2 regions of the Kineococcus deserti genome follow, and region 1 is predicted to be linked to the other one. Evidence: predicted binding sites of a transcription regulator. Region 1 holds the regulator's gene; the other holds the start of a gene.

Region 1 (3,400 bases):
CCTGACCGACCTGAAGGACGCCGGTGAGGCCTCCTCCAAGGAGGAGGACACCGAGTCCCGCGGCGCCCGGCACCTGGCGCGCGCGGCCGTGCAGGAGGTGTTCTCGGTCGCCGAACGCCTCGCCGAGGACGTCGGCCGCGGGGCGCAGGACAGCTACGACGTGGCCTGGGTGACCGCCGGGTTCGGCGCCGCCGCGCGGCCGCCGTCGCTGCACATCGCGCCGCTGTCGGTGGCGGGACTGCTGCGCGAGAAGCTGTTCAGCGAGCGGACCGTCGTGGCGACGTCGGCGACCCTGACCCTGGGCGGGTCCTTCGACCCGGTCGCCGGGGCGTTCGGCCTGAAGGGGGAGAAGGGTGCGAAGACGCCGTGGACCGGCGTCGACGTCGGCAGCCCCTTCGACTACCCCCGGCAGGGGATCCTCTACGTGGCCCGGCACCTGCCGCCGCCGGGCCGCGGCGCCAGTGAGGCCGCCCTGGACGACCTCGCGGCGCTCGTCGAGGCCGCGGGCGGGCGGACGCTCGGGCTGTTCTCCTCCCGCCGGGCCGCCGAGGAGGCCGCCGAGGCGCTGCGCAAACGGGTGAGCACCCCGGTGCTGTGCCAGGGCGAGGACCGGCTGCCCAAGCTCGTGCGCGACTTCACCGCCGACCCCGAGACCTCGCTGTTCGGCACGATGTCGCTGTGGCAGGGCGTCGACGTGCCCGGGGCGAGCTGTTCGCTGGTTGTCATCGACCGGATCCCGTTCCCGCGCCCCGACGACCCGCTGATGTCCGCCCGCGCCCGCGCGGTGGACGTCGCCGGCGGCAACGGCTTCCTGACGGTCTCCGTGGCGCACGCCGCGGTACGGCTGGCTCAGGGCGCCGGCCGGCTCATCCGCGCCGCGGGCGACCGCGGGGTGGTGGCCGTGCTCGACTCCCGGCTCGCGACGGCCCGCTACGGCGGCTTCCTGCGCCAGACGCTGCCGGACTTCTGGCCCACGACCTCGACCGAGACCGTGCTGGCGTCCCTGCGCCGGCTGAGGGAAGGGTGAGCTGTGAGGGTGAACCCGCAGGTGGCGGCTGACGGGGCGCGGTGGGGATGGCATCCTCGTCGGGTGGCCACCGTCGGCTTCCTGCACACCGCGCACGCCCACGTGCGCACCTTCAGCGACCTCCTGGACCAGCGCGACGAGACCGTGGCCGACCGTCACCTCGTCGACACCGGCCTGCTCGTCGCGGCACGCGCCCGCGGCGTCGACAGCGTGCGGTCGGCCATCGCCGACCGGCTGCGACGGCTGGTGGCCGAGGGGGCGGACGTCGTCGTCTGCACGTGCTCGACGATCGGCCCGACGGCGAAGGCCGTCGGGGCGCAGATGGGTCTGCGGGTGGTGCGGGTGGACCGGCCGATGGCCGAGGCCGCCGTGCTGGCCGGGCGGCGCATCGCCGTGGTCGCCTCCCTCGACGAGGCGGCGGCCACGCTCATGCCGTTGTTGCGCGAGTGCGCCGCCAGCACCGGCCGGGTCGTGGACTTCGTCGACGTGCGGTGCACCGACACCTGGTCGGCGTTCGAGTCCGGGGACCTGCTGACCTACACGACGGGCGTGGCCGACGCGGTGCGCCGGGCCGTGGTGCCGCTGGACCCGCCGGTGGACGTCGTGGTCCTGGCCCAGGCCAGCATGGTCGACGCAGCGCCGTTGCTGCGCGACCTGCACGTTCCCGTGCTCACCTCGCCCCGCCTGGTGGTCGAGGCTGCCGTGGAGCTCGTCCAGCCCGTGGGCTGAGACCCCTCAGAGGCTGCGCAGGACGGCGGTGACCTTGCCCAGGACCGTCGCCTCGTCGCCGTCGATGGGGTCGAACAAGGGGTTGCGCGGCAGCAGCTTCACGTGACCGTCCTTGCGCTGCAGCACCTTGACCGTGGCTTCGCCGTCGATCATGGCGGCCACGACCTCACCGTTGTCGGCCGTGGGCTGGCGGCGCACGACGACCCAGTCGCCGTCGCAGATGGCGGCCTCGATCATGGACTCACCCACCACGCGGAGCATGAAGTGCTCGCCCGTGCCGATGAGCTGGGAGGGCAGCGGGAAGACCTCCTCGACCAGTTCCTCGGCCAGGATGGGGCCACCGGCGGCGATGCGGCCGACGAGCGGGACGTAGGTGGGACGGGGCCGGTTGTCACCGGCCGTGTCCTCGGTGCCGCTGACCAGGCCCCAGCCGTACTGCGGGGGCGGCGAGACGACCTCGAGCGTGCGGGGCCGGCGCGGATCCTTGCGCAGGAAACCCAGCTTCTCCAGCGTCTTGACCTGGTGGGCGACGCTGCTGGGACTGGTCAGGCCGACGGCCTGGCCGATCTCGCGCATGCTCGGCGGGTAGCCGCGGGACTCGACGCACTCGCGGATCGCGGCCAGCACCCGGCGCTGGCGGTTGGTCAGGCCGTCGCGGACCAGGGGCGGGTCGGGGAACTCGTGGATCGTGGCGGACTGCTGCGACGGCTCCATCGCCGGTCCGCTCCCGTCGGTCCCACCCAGCACCTCGGCCACGTCGATCTCCCTGTCCGTTCCTGTCCCAGGTCGCCCGGCGACGGGGGTCGCCGGGTGGCGCCACGGTAACCAGCGCGCCCCCCTCCATCAAACACCTGTTCGAACCGGGCGTGTCGCACGACCCTGGTGGGGCGGGTCACCGGTGCCTAGCGTGGACGCCATGTGCCGGAACATCCGTCAGCTGCACAACTTCGAGCCTCCCGCCACCGACGACGAGGTCCGCGCGGCCGCCCTGCAGTACGTGCGGAAGGTGGCCGGGACGACGAAGCCGTCGGCCCGCAACGCCGAGGCCTTCGAGCGGGCCGTCGCGGCCGTCGAGCACGCCACCCGTCACCTGCTCGAGGACCTGGTGACGGCCGCGCCGCCGAAGGACCGGGAGGTCGAGGCGGCCCGGGCGCGGGAGCGGGCGGCCAGGCGCTACGCGTCGTGAGGTGGCCGGCGGCGGGGGCGCGCTGAGGCGTCGTCGCAGGTGGGAGCTCGTGTCGCAGGTCGGTGGCACCGTCTGTCGGCGTTCCCCCGTGGAGTCACGGGGTTGCGCTCCACCGTTCGAACGGTGGTAGAACAGTCGCACCGCATCGAACACCCGTTCGATCGTGGTGCCGCCGAGCTGGAGGTCCACGTCCGTGAGCACCACCGTCCTCGCCCTACCCGGCTCCTTGCCCGCCGCCCACCGGCCGGCCGCGGCGCCCGCGCGTTCCCGCCGCCGCACCGTCCCGCACCCGCGCACGCACGTCCGTCCTCGTGCGCACGCACGACCGCTGCGGCTGACCCGGCGTGGTCGCCTGGCCCTGACCTGCACGGCCGCGACGGTCCTGACCGGTGCCCTCGTCGCCGTGACGGGCGCGCTGACCGGCGCCTCGGCCGGCACGGAGCCGGCCCCGCCGCCCG
Region 2 (3,400 bases), on a different contig from region 1:
CAGTCCCGCCGGATCCGCAGGTACTCCCCCGCCACGGCGTCGACGGCCGAGCCGTTCACCGTCGCCGAGGTCCCCTCGGCCCAGGCCGGGACCCGCAGCGCGAGTTCGAACTCCCCGCGCGTCGCGGTGACCTCGACGCGCACCTTCCCGTCCCACGGGTAGTCCGTGGTGACCTGCAGCGAGGCACCGGCGGCCTCGACCGTTCCGGTCGTGAACTGGTGGAGCTGCACACCCTCGGCCGAACTGGTCGCGACGTAGGCGTCCAGGGACGACAGCGTCCGCATGATGTTGGGCGGGCAGCAGGCGCAGTCGAACCAGGGCCGGCGACCGTGGGCGACGCTGCGCTCCTCCTCGGCGTGCGCGCCGTGCCGCAACTGCAGGGCGTTGACGTAGAAGTACTCCGTCCCGGCCAGCGAGACCCCGGGCAGGAACGCGTTGTACAGCGTGCGCTCGACGAGGTCGGCGTAGCGGGACTCCCCGGTCGCCAGCAGCATCCGCCAGCTCCACTGCACGCTGCCGATCGCGGCGCACGTCTCGGCGTAGGCGCGGTCGGGGCTCAGTTCGTAGTGGTCGCCGAACTGCTCCCAGTCCCAGCGCGACCCGATCCCGCCGGTGACGTACGTCTTGGAGGCGAGCATGCCCTCCCACTGCCCGGCCAGGGCCTTCAGCAGCCCTTCGTCCCCGGTCTCGGCCGCGACGTCGGCGGCCCCGGCCGTCAGGTACACGGCGCGCACCGAGTGGCCCTCCGGGGAGGTCGCCTCGCGCACGGGGACGCGGTCGGAGAAGTAGGTGGGCTGCTTGCCGTGCTTCTCGATGATCCCCGTCCCGCGGGCCTCGACGAACCAGCGGGCCAGCTCGAGGTACTCGCGGGTCCCGGTCTCGCGGAACAGCTCCACCAGGCCCATCTCGACGACGGGGTGCCCGTCGAGGTCCTCGGTCCGGCCCGGGCCGAAGGTGGCGACGAGGTGGTCGGCCAGCTTCACGGCGACGTCGAGCAGCCCGGTCTCGCCCGTGCTGCGGTGCACCGCGACCGCGGCCTGGAACAGGTGCCCGGCGCAGTAGTGCTCGTGGCTCCAGGGCAGGTCGACGTACCGCTCGCCCTTCCCGCGCACCTGCTGGACGGAGTCGAGGTACCCGTCGGCGGCCTGCGCCGCGGCGACGACGCCGGTGACCTCGCGGATCCAGCCGAGGATCTCCTCGTCGGCCTCGCGGCCGTACTCCCAGCCGGCGGCCTCGAGCCACTTGTAGACGTCGGAGTCCATGAAGATCGGGCCCTTGACCTCGCCCTGCTCGGTGCCCGCGGCGATCCGCAGGTTGCGCAGGTTGCCGGCCGTCTGGAGCTTCTCGTAGCCGGTGCGGATCGCCTGGCGGCGGTTGGCCTGCATGCGGTCGAACCAGAAGCCGGCAGTGATCCGGGAGGCGCCGAGCGGGACCGGGTGCAGGGCGACGGCGGCGGCCGCGGTGGGGGCGGCGGGCGCGTTGACGGCGCCGGCGGTCGTGCTGGTCATCTGCTCTCCATCGAGTCTGGGACGCACTGGGGAAACGTCGGAACACGTTTTCTGCGCCGACCGTAGAGTCGGCGCACCGGACGCGTCAAGCGCGCTACCCTGCTGCGACCCGTCCGCAGCCAGGAGGTCGACCATGTCGGAAATCGCCGTTCCGGTGCGGATCGTCGACGTGGCCGCGCTCGCCGGCGTCTCGGCCGGTACGGCGTCCAAGGCGCTCAACGGCACCGGGCAACTGCGCGCCGAGACCCGCGAACGGGTGCGCCGGGCCGCCGAGCAGCTGGGCTTCACCCCCGACTCGATCGGCCGGGGGCTGTCGTCCGGGCGCAGCTACACGGTCGGTCTGATCACCACCGACAGCTTCGGCCGGTTCTCCATCCCGGTGATGCTCGGGGCCGAGAACGCCCTGGGCGCCGGGGAGATGAGCGTCCTGCTGTGCGACAGCCGCGACGATCCGCTGCGTGAGCAGCACTACCTGCGGACGCTGCTGGCCCGCCGCGTCGACGGGATCATCGTGACCGGCCGCCGCACCGACCCGCGGCCGCCGATGCCGATCCCCGCCCACGTCCCCGTCGTCTACGCCTTCACCCCCTCGCAGGACCCGGGGGACACCTCGCTGGTCAGCGACCAGGCCGAGGGTGCCTCCGCGGCGGTACGGCACGTGCTCGACCTCGGCCGGCGCCGGATCGCCCACGTCACCGGCCCCGCCGACCACCACGCCACCCAGGTGCGCCGGGCCGCGGCGGAGCGCACCGCGGGCGAGGCGCTGGTCGGGCCGGCGCTGCACGGGGACTGGAGCGAACGCTGGGGCCGGCTGGCCGCCGACCTGCTGCTGCGCCGGTACCCCGACCTCGACGCGGTGACCTGCGGCAGCGACCAGATCGCCCGCGGGATCTGCGACGGCCTGCGCGACGCGGGGCGCCGCGTGCCGCAGGACGTGGCCGTCGTGGGCTTCGACGACTGGGACGTCATCGCGCTGGCGTCCCGTCCCCCGCTGACCACCGTCAACCTGGGGCTCGAGGCGCTGGGCCGGCGGGCCGGGGAACTGCTGCTCGAGGCCGTCGCCGGCCGCCCCTCCCCCGGCACGACGACGCTGCCGACGCGGCTGGTGGTGCGGGAGTCGACCGTGCCCGCCTGACCCGTCCACCCACCCGCGACCCCGCCGGTGCTGCCTGCGGGACCACGCAGGTGGCGACGGGACGAGGGGTCGGGTCGGGGTCGCGCCCCGCCGCCGGGGGCGCGCCGGGAATGCGCAGCCCGTAGGTTGGCGCTGAGCTGTCGGGCACCCGCGGTGGGCGCCCATCCACAGGAGGACACCCCACTCATGCGTCGCAGGACCCTCGGCACGATCAGCGCTCTCGTCCTCACCGGTCTGCTGGCCGCGTGCGGCGGTGGAGGCGACGACTCGGGCGGCAGCGGCTCGTCGACCGAGGCGCTGACCTTCGGCACCGAGGGCACGTACGCCCCGTTCAGCTACCACGACGAGCAGAGCAACGACCTCGTCGGCTACGACATCGACGTCGCGAAGGCCGTCGGCGAGCAGCTGGGCCGCGACGTGGAGTTCTCCGAGAACAACTGGGACTCCCTGTTCGCCGGCATGGAGGCCAAGCGCTACGACGGCATCGCCAACCAGGTCTCGATCACGCCCGAGCGCGAGGCGAAGTACGTCTTCTCCACCCCGTACACCGTCTCGACCGGCGTCGTGGTCACCCGCGCCGACGACACGTCGGTGACCTCGCTGGCCGACATCTCGGGCAAGACGTCCGCGCAGTCCACGACGAGCAACTGGGCGCAGGTCGCGACCGACGCCGGCGCGCAGGTCGAGGCCGTCGAGGGGCTGACACAGGCCATGACGCTGCTCAAGCAGGGCCGCGTCGACGTGCTGGTCAACGACA

The links. Region 1 encodes LexA, which represses DNA repair genes until DNA is damaged. Its sites were predicted from a motif close to TCGAACANNTGTTCGA; they were not measured.
Region 2: the regulator LexA is predicted to act here: its motif matches at 1,547-1,562, upstream of ACRYR2_RS13340 (glycoside hydrolase family 127 protein).

The regions. Positions count from the first base shown of each region.
Region 1 is NZ_JBJLSI010000006.1:188,477-191,876, reverse strand. It holds gene ACRYR2_RS07400 (ATP-dependent DNA helicase) at 1-1,027, shown strand, start outside; gene ACRYR2_RS07395 (aspartate/glutamate racemase family protein) at 1,091-1,756, shown strand; gene lexA (transcriptional repressor LexA) at 1,763-2,470, opposite strand; gene ACRYR2_RS07385 (DUF2277 domain-containing protein) at 2,673-2,942, shown strand; gene ACRYR2_RS07380 (LysM peptidoglycan-binding domain-containing protein) at 3,136-3,400, shown strand, end outside.
Region 2 is NZ_JBJLSI010000015.1:70,058-73,457, reverse strand. It holds gene ACRYR2_RS13340 (glycoside hydrolase family 127 protein) at 1-1,508, opposite strand, end outside; gene ACRYR2_RS13335 (LacI family DNA-binding transcriptional regulator) at 1,642-2,643, shown strand; gene ACRYR2_RS13330 (amino acid ABC transporter substrate-binding protein) at 2,830-3,400, shown strand, end outside.